Regions from separate parts of the Silvimonas soli genome, predicted to be linked through region 2. Evidence: predicted binding sites of a transcription regulator. Region 2 holds the regulator's gene; each other region holds the start of a gene.
What was found. The regulator FNR, encoded in region 2, switches genes on or off when oxygen is low (the NO sensors DNR and NnrR bind a similar motif). The targets are predictions, from matches to a motif close to TTGATNNNNATCAA.
Positions count from the first base shown of each region.

Region 1: N7220_RS09005 (NAD(P)H-dependent flavin oxidoreductase) is a predicted target of FNR. The motif match lies at 2,113-2,126, and genes of this name have one in related genera.
Region 3: ccoN (cytochrome-c oxidase, cbb3-type subunit I) is a predicted target of FNR. The motif match lies at 1,568-1,581, and genes of this name have one in related genera.

Region 1 covers NZ_CP106736.1:1,963,303-1,967,471, reverse strand. Annotated here, with positions in the region: gene N7220_RS09015 (pilin) at 1-378, opposite strand, end outside; tRNA gene N7220_RS09010 (tRNA-Thr) at 523-598, shown strand; gene N7220_RS09005 (NAD(P)H-dependent flavin oxidoreductase) at 865-2,034, opposite strand; gene N7220_RS09000 (anaerobic ribonucleoside-triphosphate reductase activating protein) at 2,179-2,907, opposite strand; gene nrdD (anaerobic ribonucleoside-triphosphate reductase) at 2,930-3,118, opposite strand; gene N7220_RS08990 (ribonucleoside triphosphate reductase) at 3,247-4,169, opposite strand, start outside.
Region 2 covers NZ_CP106736.1:254,564-258,732, reverse strand. Annotated here, with positions in the region: gene N7220_RS01120 (YjfB family protein) at 32-211, shown strand; gene N7220_RS01115 (phasin family protein) at 393-947, shown strand; gene N7220_RS01110 (hypothetical protein) at 1,067-1,693, opposite strand; gene fnr (fumarate/nitrate reduction transcriptional regulator Fnr) at 1,788-2,534, opposite strand; gene hemN (oxygen-independent coproporphyrinogen III oxidase) at 2,752-4,149, shown strand.
Region 3 covers NZ_CP106736.1:153,076-157,244, forward strand. Annotated here, with positions in the region: gene N7220_RS00610 (heavy metal translocating P-type ATPase) at 1-1,329, shown strand, start outside; gene ccoS (cbb3-type cytochrome oxidase assembly protein CcoS) at 1,329-1,520, shown strand; gene ccoN (cytochrome-c oxidase, cbb3-type subunit I) at 1,730-3,151, shown strand; gene ccoO (cytochrome-c oxidase, cbb3-type subunit II) at 3,177-3,791, shown strand; gene N7220_RS00630 (cbb3-type cytochrome oxidase subunit 3) at 3,797-3,967, shown strand; gene ccoP (cytochrome-c oxidase, cbb3-type subunit III) at 3,994-4,169, shown strand, end outside.

The sequences.
Region 1 (4,169 bases), 1.7 Mb from region 2:
TACGGTCCCAGCTGCAGCGGAGGTGCCACCAGCTTTGAAATATGGGGTCAGGGTAATTGTATTCTTACCAGGTACACCACCAGCGCTTGGGGTATAGGTAATGGTGATTCCGCCAGCACCAGTACCATCAATAGCAACAGAAGTCACGTTTGCAGTGGCACCCACTGGTTGATACCCGAGGTCAAACTGAGCAGCTGCGTTAGCGGCATTATCAGCAACAACAGTCTTAGCTGCATCACCCAGACCCAGACCTTCAGTCACTTTTGCGCGGATGATGTAGTTTTGGTAAGCCGGAATCGCCACAGCAGCCAGGATACCGATAATCGCAACCACGATCATCAGTTCGATAAGGGTAAAACCCTTTTGCATACGTTGCATGTTCAATCTCCAAAAATATTTGTTGGTGTGCGGCGTACCCGCGCAGTAGCTATTGAGCAAAAGCCATGCCAGTGTCCTGTATGCCGCCGGCGCATTGTGCCCGGGTTGGTATCCCTTGCAAAGTTGCTTATAATGCCGGCTCTTGCCGTTGTAGCTCAGTTGGTAGAGCAACTGATTCGTAATCAGTAGGTCGAGTGTTCGATTCACTTCAACGGCACCAGATGCAGCAGGGGTCAGGCTTTCAGCCTGGCCCTTTTTGTTTTGGGCCTGCAGGAATGGGTGGATTTGCGACGGGATTTGTTACGGCTGCGTGCCAGGGCGTTTGCGCCAGGCGGCGACGAGTGGTGGGAATTTTATGGCAAAACAAAAGGCCGGTTGTTTGCACAATCCGGCCTTTCTCATCAAAGTGACGTTTTTCGTCACCTTCAATTTCTCTAATTCGTCAGATTTCTCTTATATAGCTCTGGGAATCCCGCCAAAGAGCGATCAGATTGCCGCCAGATTTTGCGGGCGTTGGCCGGTGAGTAGGTAGTCGATCAGCTCACGCACCGGTCGGATGGCGCTGCCGAAGGGCAGGCTGTCGGCGCCGCGGAAGAACAAGCCCCGGTTCACCTCACCGCGCATGGCTGCGGCTAGTTTCAGGTCGATGCAGAACTGGCCGACTTTAGCCAAGCCATCGCGCAGGCCGCAGACCGACAAACAGTTCATGCCTTGAGTGCAACGGGCCGGATCAGCCTTGGCGTTGGATTGCAGACGCACTTCGCGATTGATGTAGTTCTTCAGCCATGGTGTGAGCACGGCACGGGCGGGCAGACCGGCCACACTCATGAACTCGACGATGTCTTCATCGCGAGCGTTGGCCAGCACTTCTTTGAAATTGGCATGAGCATCGCCTTCTTCTGTAACGGCAAAGGCGGTGCCCAACTGCACGCCACTGGCGCCGCTGTTCAGATAATGCAGTACTTTTTCGTGGCTGTTGATGCCACCGGCGACGATCAACGGGATGCGTGCGCTTTCCAGACCCAGGTCTTTGAAGATTTGATGGGTTTCGGTGAGGACACGGTCGAAATCAAATTTCTCGTTATGAATTTCTTCGATCTTGGTGGCACCCAGATGGCCACCGGCGTGGGCCGGGTGTTCGATCACAATGGCATCGGGCAAACGGTTCTTTTTGAGCCATTTTTTCAGAACCACGTTGATGCCGCGGCTGTCCGAGAGGATCGGCACCAGCGCCACGTTCGGGTGGTCTGCGGTGACTTCCGGCAAATCCAGCGGCAGGCCCGCGCCCATGACGATGGCGTCGGTGCCGGCTTCGCAGGCGGCGCGCACGTAGTCGGTATTGGAAGCAACCGCTTTCATCACGTTCACGGCAATCAAACCGTTACCTTGTGCAGTGGCCTTGGCCAGCTTTACTTCACGAGCTAACGCCTCAAAGTTCAAGGCATCCAGTTCGGCTTGAACTTTTGTTGCTTTGCTTTGCTCCAGCAGGTCTGGGTGATGATGACGCAGATCAACAGAAGCGATGGTGCCTAGCGCGCCTTCTTTGGCAACGGCACCGGCCAGTTTGTGGGCCGAGATACCAACCCCCATCCCGCCCTGCACGATTGGTAGCAGCGCTTTACCCTTGATGAGCAGCGGTTTGAAAGTGTGGTGCAGCATGAATGCGATCTCCCGCCACAATGGCGTTTTCTTTGTTGAGGGGTGGGAGTCTGCGGGTTTGGTCGTCGAGTGATTTTGATCTAGATCAAGGCGTTGCTGCGCTGATGATGCCGTGTATAAAAATCACGAGATGGGCGGTGATTAATGCGCCCTTATACGAGTTCCGGGCACCAGTTTACTTAGCTGCTGCAAAGTGACGGGGCTTGGATAATCGGCTGGTGCCGGTTGTTGCAGCAATTGGCTGGAGGCGCAGCCATTGGGCCGGAAAGGTTGCAGCACGAAGTCTTGCACGCCATAAACCGCCAATGTTCCGGCCAGCCGCAGCAAGGCATCGTCGTTCAGCAAGGATGGGTGGATGGTGGTGCGGCACTCATAGGCCACGCCGCTATCGCGTATGAGCCCTAGCGATTCGCGCGCCGGGTCGCCACTTGCGCGAATCTGCGTTACGCCTTCATATTCGGCAAAGGGGGCTTTGACATCAAAGCCCACCCAGTCCAGATAAGGCAGGCATTGTTTCAGTCGCTCCGGATAGGCGCCGCCGGTATGCAACGCTACCTCGAACCCCATGGCTTTGACTTGCGCCATCATCAACGGCAACCAGCGCTCGGTTAGCGGCTCGCCGCCACAAAAGACCACGGCATCCAGCAAGCCTTTGCGTCCCTCCAGCCAGTTGACGATATCATCCCAAGCGGGTTCGGTTGGTGTTTTGCTGCGCGTTTGCAGGTGCGGATTATGACAATAGTGACAACGCCAGGGGCAGCCAGAGATGAACACTACGCAAGCGAGCTTGCCCGGATAGTCGCAACTGGAGAACGGCACAAGTCCGCCCAGCTTGGGTGGATGAGGCGCGTGTTCGTCTGGCATGGTCATATCGGTGTGCTCTTGATGTTATTCAATGTTGCTCGGTAAAGAATTGGCGTTCGGCGAACTCACCCTGTTTACCGATATTGAATGCGGAAACGGGCCGGTGATAACCCATTACTCGTGTCCACACTTCGCAACGGGTGCGTTCTTCACCTTTGAGCTGAATGGCTTGGGCTGTGGCGTTGTGCAGATGTTGCTGGATGTTGAGGTCGTTCATGGCGTGCTCCTGTTAGATCACTGGCCCAAAGGATTGCTTGGGTTTTGGGTTGGAAGAGAAGAAAAGAACGCGGCTGGAATTCCGTGGCAACCGTTCAGCCGCGTGCGCTGCATGCACATGCAGCAAACCTAGGCGCAGCAGGGCTGCTTTTTGCTAATCAAGTCGGCATCACATTTCGGGCAGAACTCATGGTGTCCGCTCAAATAGCCGTGCTTGGGGCAGATTGAAAAAGTGGGCGAAATCGTCACATAGGGCAGCCGGTAATTCGCCAGCGCACGTTTAACCAAGGTGCGGCAGGCGTCGGCGCTGGAGATGGCCTCGTTCATATACAGATGCAGTACCGTGCCGCCGGTGTATTTGCGCTGCAGTACTTCCTGGCGCGCCAGCGCTTCGAACGGGTCGTCGGTATAACCCACCGGCAATTGGGTGGAGTTGGTGTAATACGGTTGCGCCACGGTGCCCGCTTGCAGTATTTCCGGATAACGGCGTTTGTCTTCTTTGGCAAAGCGGTAGGTGGTGCCTTCGGCTGGCGTGGCTTCCAGGTTGTACAGATGGCCGGTTTCTTCCTGGAATGTCGTCATCTGATCACGAATGTGATCCATAAGCCGGTTGGCAAAGTCGTAACCCCGCGGCGTGGTGATGTCGTGTTCGTCGCAGGTGAAGTTGCGGATCATTTCGTTGACGCCGTTCACACCCAGCGTGCTGAAGTGGTTGCGCAGCGTACCAAGATAGCGCTTGGTATAGGGATAGAGGCCGCCCGCAATCAGCCGATCGATCAGTTTGCGTTTGATTTCCAGGCTTTGTTTGGCCAGTTCCATCAATTCATCTACGCGGGCAAAAGCACCGACTTCATCCCCCTTGAATTCGTAGCCAATGCGGGCGCAATTAAGCGTCACCACGCCAAGACTGCCGGTTTGCTCGGCTGAGCCAAACAGCCCGTTGCCGCGCTTGAGCAGCTCGCGCAAATCCAGCTGCAAACGGCAGCACATGGAGCGCACCATGTGCGGCTCCAGATCACTGTTCAAAAAGTTCTGAAAGTAGGGCAGGCCGT
Region 2 (4,169 bases):
TTCCGCATCTTCTGCATCAACGGCAAGCAGCTTGCTAAATTCTCTGGTTCTGCAACCCGCAGCGACCAACGTGGCTGTTGGCGTCGGGGTAATGAAAAAAGCCAACGACGCGCAGGCCTCGGCAGCGCTGAGCTTGCTGCAGGCATTACCGCCGGTGCCGCAATATAACAACCCGACTAATCTGGGCAACGCGGTAGATACCAAGGCGTAATGGGGAGTCTCCCCGCGCGTGAGTTGGTGGTTCAGCCACCGGATTAAAAATACGACCTGAGGGTCGTTTTTTTTCGTCTGAAGATTATTTTGTGCGCCGCACAAATATTGCATTGACATGTATCGGCGTTCTGCCACAATGCTTCCAGATGTTGCGTTGCACAAATCCTAAAGGAAAGATCATGACGTTTGGTTCCAACCGTTTTGCCGAAGAGTTTTCCCGCGCTCAACAAGTCGGGATCGAGCGGTCCTTGAATTACGCACAGACCTTTCTGGCCGGTGCGGAGCGTTTGTGGGGCGTGCAGCTGGGCTTTGCCAAGACTGTGGCTGCCGATAACGTTGAGGCGATCAAAGCCTTCTCGCAGACCAAAGATGTGCAGGGTGCTTTGGCATTACAGCGTGGCCTGGTCGAGCCGCTAATTGAAAAAGCCACTGCCGCATGGCGTGAATCCATTGGCATTGCGCAAGCAACCCAACAGGCCTTGAGCGAATTGGTCGAACAGCAAGTCAAAAAATCTGGCGATGAGGTGCTTTCCGGATTTGACGCATTCGCTGATCAAGCGCCCGCCGGTGCCGAAGGCATCAAAGTGTTGCGCAATGGCGTAGCGGCTTCGCTGGACGCTTATGGCACAACAGTAGCCGCTGCGCGCAAGCAGAGCGAAGAGTGGGTTGCCACTGTAGTACAGAATGTGACTAAAGCAGCGCCTGCGGCGAACGGTCGTCGCAAAGCTGCTTGAGCAAATGTTTTAACGTTTCAAAGCGCATATCTGCCGATTGCGATTATGGCCCTCTGACGAGGGCCATTTTTTTTGCCAACGCACCACCGATACTGGCTTAGCCTTGTGCTGTTGAAGTGTCAGGACGCGGTTGCGGCGGACGGGCTTGGGACGACTGGGAGTATCAGCAGCCACTGTGCTAGCTCCCTCGCCAGTGCATTAGAGCTACCTTGGAGCAAGAGGCCACTTTGCGCGGCGTGCCATGGAGTGAACGGCTCGGTGTCGAGGGCCAGGTAATCCCGCGCCTCTCGCTGCAGCTTCTCAAAACCGCCGTGAACCAGGTATTGCCAAGACTGCAGATCAAACGGCGTGCTGCCGGGTTGCTGCAACGCGCGCTGTAACCACAACCAGACCTCTCCAGACTGCATTAGGCAGGCACCGCTTGTGGTCTGCAAAAACGCGCCAGCCCCGGGGCCGCCTGCGTGAAGCCATGCGTTGGGCAGGGCTGGCGACAACGCTGCAATGATGGGTTCGGCTATTGCAAGGTCACTGTGCTTTGCACCGACAGCGAGCATCCAGCCGTAGATTTGCCCGAGGGGGTTTTGCAAGTTGCCGGCTATATCCAGCAGATGCCAGCCCTGTGCATCGGCTTGGCTTTTCCATGCCAGATATTCCGCGAGCCCTTGCGGGTTCACCAACACCAACGTGCTGTCGGGGGTGGGTGCAGGCGGCAAAGCAGTTGGAGTTTCTGCCGGAAATACCGGCACCCCCAATCCTGATCGCGCCAGGCGGCCAAGGATGGAGGATGCGAGCGCCGCTGGGGCAACCAGGCAAACTTGCGTGAGCATTGGAATCAGGCAGTCAATTGCTTTGACAGTTGTTCATCAATTGTTTCAAGCCTTCGGTGTCTTTCAGTTCGATGAGCCTGTTCTGTACTCGAATCAGACCATTGTCCTGGAAGCGCGATAAGGTTCTGCTTACCGTTTCCAGCTTCAGGCCGAGGTAGCTGCCGATTTCTTCGCGCGTCATGCGCAGATGAAAGCTGCTGTGCGAATAGCCACGTAAGGCAAAGCGCTGCGAGAGATTGAGCAAGAACGCAGCAATCCGTTCCTCTGCCTTCATATTGCCCAACAGCAGCATTACGCCATGATCGCGGACGATTTCGCGGCTCATCATCTTGTAAAGATGGCGTTGCAGGTTGGGAATACGGCGCGACATGGATTCGATTTCAGCAAAGGGCAGTTCGCATACTTCGCTATCTTCCAACGCAACTGCGTCACAAGTGTGATGGTCGGTGCTGATTGCATCCATGCCCATCAACTCACCATTCATGTGAAAACCGGTCACTTGTTCGCGACCATCTTCAGAAACGATGCTGGTTTTGAAGAAGCCGAGGCGCACTGCATAGAGTGCATGGAACGGCTCACCGGCACGGTAGAGTGCTTCGCCGCGCTTGATGGGGCGGCCCTGGCTGACCAATTGATCAACTTGTCGCATTTCTTCGGGCGACAAGCCAATGGGCAGACACAGTTCACGCAAACTGCAATTTGAGCAGGCGTGCCGCAGTTGCTTGAGGCCGGTTTCGCGTAACTGAATTGGTGACAGCATGATGTTGTTCCACTATGACTTGAAATTTTTACGCCATTGCAGCGGCACCCTTACACAATCCTGTGTGCCGCTTCATCGAATTCTGTGCCGCTTATTGAGCCAGGTCACGTATCCTCGCAGTAGATGCTAGCATCATGCGAGTCGTATTGATTTGGATCAAGTAACTATGTCCCAGATGTAGGCAAAATCTTTACCCTGTGTTTTAGGGGTAGGACAAATGCATACAACACCGTTGATCCAGCAGGTCGAATTCGATCGATCTCTTGTCGAGCGCTACGATGGCAAAGGCCCTCGCTACACGTCTTATCCCACCGCAGACCGATTTGCCGAGCTTGAAACTGCCGATTATCGCGAGATGCTGTTGCATTCGCGTGTAGGTGAGGCGGACAAGCCTGCTTCTTTATATTTTCATCTGCCGTTTTGCAATACGATTTGCTATTACTGCGCTTGCAATAAAGTGATTACCAAAGATGAATCACAGGCAGTTAAATATACAGAGTATCTACAAAAAGAAATACAGCTTCACGTAAATATATTGCCATACCGAATGAAGGTTGGCCAGATCCACTTTGGGGGTGGTACACCGACTTTTTTGCCGGAAACCCAACTAGCCACTTTAATGCGCGCAATTAATGATAATTTCGACATTCTGACGGATGGCGAATATTCAATCGAAATTGATCCGCGCAAACTTGAATTATCAAAAATAGCGTTGCTGGCTGAAACGGGTTTTAACCGGGTGAGTGTTGGCGTTCAGGACTTTGACGAGAAAGTGCAGCGCGCCGTTAACCGGATTCAGAGTGAAGAGCAGACCCGCAAGGTGATTGACGCCGCGCGCGCTTCCGGGTTTCGTTCAGTCAGTATCGACTTGATCTATGGCCTGCCGTTCCAGTCTGTAGCTAGTGTCATGCAAACCATCGACCGGGTGCTGGACATCCATCCAGACCGCATTGCGCTTTATAATTATGCCCATTTGCCTGAGCGCTTCAAGCCGCAACGACGCATTGATACGGCCGCATTGCCCGACTCATCGGCCAAGCTGGATATACTGCATGCAGCCATCGACAAATTGACTGCCGCTGGTTACGTTTATATCGGCATGGATCACTTTGCATTGCCGGATGATGATCTTTCCATTGCCCAGCGCCGTGGTACTTTGCAGCGTAATTTCCAGGGTTATTCAACTTACGCGGAATCTGATTTGCTGGCATTTGGTGTATCCGGAATTGGTAAGGTTGGGGCCGGGTATTTTCAGAATTCAAAAAATATCGATGAGTATTACGAGATGCTCGATCGTAATCAATTGCCAATTGAGCGCGGGTATATTTTGAATATGGATGACTTGCTGCGCCGTTCGGTAATTCACGGATTAATGTGTCGCTTTAACCTCAATTTTGGACAGATTGAAACCGCCTGGTTACTGGATTTCAAAACCTACTTCGCCCCCGAAATGGGGCGGCTGTCACAGATGGAGCAGGACGGCTTGTTGCAGTTGAGCGAAGAGGGCATTGAGGTCACGCCTAAAGGACGCATGCTGATCCGTTCCATTGCGATGGTGTTCGACCGTCATCTGCGCGAGAAGACCACCGCAGCGAGCTATTCGCGCCTGGTTTAAGGTAAGCTCAGACCGGCATG
Region 3 (4,169 bases), 100 kb from region 2:
GCGCAAATGGTCACTGCCGGTACCGTTAACCTGACTTCCCCTCTGCTCATCGAAGCAACCCGCGTCGGGGAAGGTACCAGGCTAGCGGGAATCGTCCGCCTGCTTGATCGCGCGCTAGCCGAAAAACCCCGAGTTGCCCGCATAGCCGACCGCGTTGCGGGTATTTTTGTGACGCTGCTGCTGCTGGCTGCGTTGGGTGCCTGGTGGTATTGGCACGTACATGATCCGGTACATGCCCTGCCCATCGCCATTGCCGTACTGGTTATCTCTTGCCCCTGTGCACTATCCCTGGCAACGCCAGCGGCCTTGACGGCAACGACCGGCCATCTAGCGCGGCGCGGCCTGCTGATCACCCGTGGTCACACGCTGGAGGCGATGGTGGGCATCACTGATATCGTGTTTGATAAAACCGGCACGCTGACGCTCGGCCAACCCAAGGTGGTGGCAATGGAGGCTTACTCCGGCGACGCAGTTTCGGCTCAACACATTGCAGCAGCGCTGGAAGCCCAATCCGAACACCCGCTGGCCCGCGCCCTTATCGCTGCTACCCCCCTTCACGCCACCAATGTCGCCAATCATCCCGGCGGCGGTTTGACCGGCAATATCGAGGGCATCCGGTATGCGATCGGCAATCGGGAATTTGCTGCAACCCAATGCAACGCAGTGCCTCCCTCGCCTGCCGGCAATCCAGGGCGCGGAACTGAAATCTGGCTAGTCAGCGAACAAGCCTGGTTGGCGCGTTTTGAGTTGGCCGATAGTGCACGCGCTGAGGCCGCCGACACCATCAAGTCTTTGCTCGCCCGCGGCTATCAGCTACATCTATTGAGTGGCGACAACGAAGTCGCTGCGGGCCGCTTGGCCGGCGAATTGTCTATTATGCAATGGCGAGCAAATGCCTCGCCCGAAGACAAATTGACTTATATCCGTGATCTGCAACAACAAGGTCGCAAGGTTTTGATGGTGGGCGATGGCGTAAACGATGCGCCGGTTCTAGCGCTAGCCAATGTTTCAGTCGCAATGGGGTCCGGCGTTGATGTGGCCCAAGCTACCGGCGATGCCGTTCTTTATGATTGCCGACTTGATCACCTGCCATTCGCCTTGTCGCTGGCGCTGAAAACGCGCAGCATCATCCGGCAGAATCTGACTTGGGCACTGGTTTATAACGTTGTGGCTTTACCGCTGGCGATTTGCGGCTTGGTAACGCCTTGGCTGGCCAGCTTGGGAATGGCGCTCAGTTCATTGCTGGTGGTGGCCAACGCGATTCGACTGGCCGCACCTTTCTCTTTGCAGCGCAACAAGAAACGGGTTTCAAACCAGGGAATTAACTAATGGAAAGCCTGTATCTGTTAATCCCGCTTTCCGTTGTACTGGTGTTCTTGATCGGCATTCTGTTTTGGTGGTGCATGCGCAATGGCCAGTTTGATGATCTGGAAGGTCCAGCACACCGTATTTTGCAAGATGACGACAGCCCGGATGCCGCATCGCCGCAAAATAAGGTTGAAAACCAAAAAAACAACTGACTGATTGACTGGCGGCGCGCTAAAATACCGCCCGACCAAGGCTGGGTTTGATACGCGTCAATGCTGCGTATACATCCCGCCAGCTACATTTCAGAATCACTACTAATACGCATAATGCATAAAACAGGTTTTAACCTGTTCGCCCTGCTTTCATGGGCACGCATTCAAAGATTTACCTTTGCTGTTTTGGAGCTTTCTCGGAGCGCTTTATGGAAAACCAAGCCACATACAATTACAAAGTGGTGCGGCAATTTGCCATCATGACCGTCGTGTGGGGTATCGTCGGTATGTTGGTAGGTGTCGTCATTGCATCTCAGCTTGCATGGCCGGAGTTGAATTTCGGTCCTTACTTCCACTTCGGGCGCTTGCGAGCGCTCCACACCAGCGCGGTGATTTTCGCGTTTGGCGGCAGTGGCCTTTTTGCTACTTCGTATTACGTGGTTCAGCGCACCTGTAACGTGCGGCTGTTCAGCGACAAGCTGGCCGCCTTTACTTTCTGGGGCTGGCAAGTCGTCATCGTGGCTTGTGCCATCACCTACCCGCTCGGCATTACTTTCAACAAGGAATATGCCGAGATGGAATGGCCTATCAAGCTGTTGATCGCCGTGGTCTGGGTTACCTATGCCGTGGTGTTCTTCGGCACACTGGCCAAGCGCAAGGTCAAGCATATTTACGTGGCAAACTGGTTCTACGGTGGCTTCATTCTGGCCGTAGCGCTGCTGCACATTGTGAATAGCGCGTTTGTACCGGTCAGCATGTGGAAGTCCTACTCGGTGTACGCCGGTGCTGTGGATGCCATGGTGCAATGGTGGTACGGCCACAACGCCGTGGGCTTTTTCCTGACCGCAGGCTTCCTGGGCATGATGTATTACTTTGTGCCTAAACAAGCCGGTCGCCCGATCTACTCGTATCGCCTGTCAGTGGTTCACTTCTGGGCGCTGATCTTCACCTATATGTGGGCTGGCCCTCACCATCTGCATTACACCGCTCTGCCAGACTGGACCCAGTCGCTGGGTATGGTGTTCTCGCTGATTCTGCTGGCGCCAAGCTGGGGTGGCATGATCAACGGCATCATGACGCTGTCCGGTGCGTGGCACAAACTGCGTACTGATCCTATCCTGAAGTTCCTGATCACAGCCCTGTCGTTCTACGGTATGTCCACCTTCGAAGGCCCGATGATGGCCATCAAGACGGTAAATGCGCTTTCGCACTACACCGACTGGACCATCGGTCACGTGCACTCCGGCGCTCTGGGCTGGGTGGCGATGATCACGATCGGCTCGATCTACTACCTGATCCCGCGCCTGTTCAACAAAGAAGAAATGTGGTCGGTGAAGCTGATTGAGGTTCACTTCTGGGTCGCGACGCTGGGTACCGTGCTGTATATCGCTTCCATGTGGATTGCCGGCGTAACCGAAGGCCTGATGTGGCGTGCGGTGAATCCGGATGGCACGCTGACCTACGCATTTATTGATGCGGTAAAAGCAACCCACCCGTACTACATCATCCGCTTCCTGGGTGGCGTATTGTTCCTCTCCGGCATGGTGCTGATGCTTTACAACACGCTGCGTACCGCTTTCTCCGGCACTCCGGTCAATGCGCAAATCCCAGCAGTGCACGCACACGCCTGATTGCCGAAGACGGAGAAGAGATTAAATGGAAAGAATTCAAAAACTGATCGAACAGAACGTCTTCTGGCTGATTTTGCTGACCATCCTGACCATTAGCGTCGCGATGATGGTGGAAATCCTGCCACTGGCGTTCTCCAAGTCCACCACGCAGCCAATTGAAGGCGTCAAACCCTACACCGCGCTGCAACTGGCTGGTCGTGATATTTATCTGCGCGAAGGCTGTTACAACTGCCACTCGCAAATGATTCGCCCGTTCCGCGCAGAAACCGAACGCTACGGCCATTATTCGGTGGGCGGCGAGTCGGTTTACGATCACCCGTTCCTGTGGGGCTCCAAGCGTACTGGTCCGGACCTGGCTCGTGTTGGCGGTCGTTACTCGGATGAGTGGCATCGCGCCCACTTGACCAATCCGCGTGATGTGGTGCCTGAGTCGATCATGCCAGCGTTCCCGTGGCTGGCCGCAAACAAGGTGGATGCAGAAAGCCTGCCTGCCAAAATGCGCGCCCTGCGTCGTGTTGGTGTGCCATACACCGATCAAGACATCGCTAACGCGACCAAAGATGCTGAAGGCAAATCCGAAATGGAAGCTGTCATTGCCTATCTGCAAGGCTTGGGTCTGGCGCTGAAAAACAAGAGGTAACAGACATGGCTTGGCAGGATTTGTTGCGCATCAGCGTCACCGTTCTGGGTTTCCTGTGCTTTGTTGCCCTGATTATCTGGGCATTCAGCAAGGGCACAAAGGATGAAATGGAGGAAGCGGGCCGCGCGCCCCTTCTCGACGATGACCTGCCTGCGTCTTCGTCTGGGCAAAAATAAAAGCAGTTCACCGCGCGGAGTCATAAATGACTGATTTTTATAGTAGTTTTTGGGGCGTTTACATCACCGTAATCGTCATCGTTTCGCTGATCGGCTTGGGCTATCTGCTCAAGAGCCAAAGCGTGATCAAGGTCAAGAAGGGCGAAAAAGTCCAGACCCTGGATCACGTCTGGGACGGCGACTTGCAGGAATATAACAATCC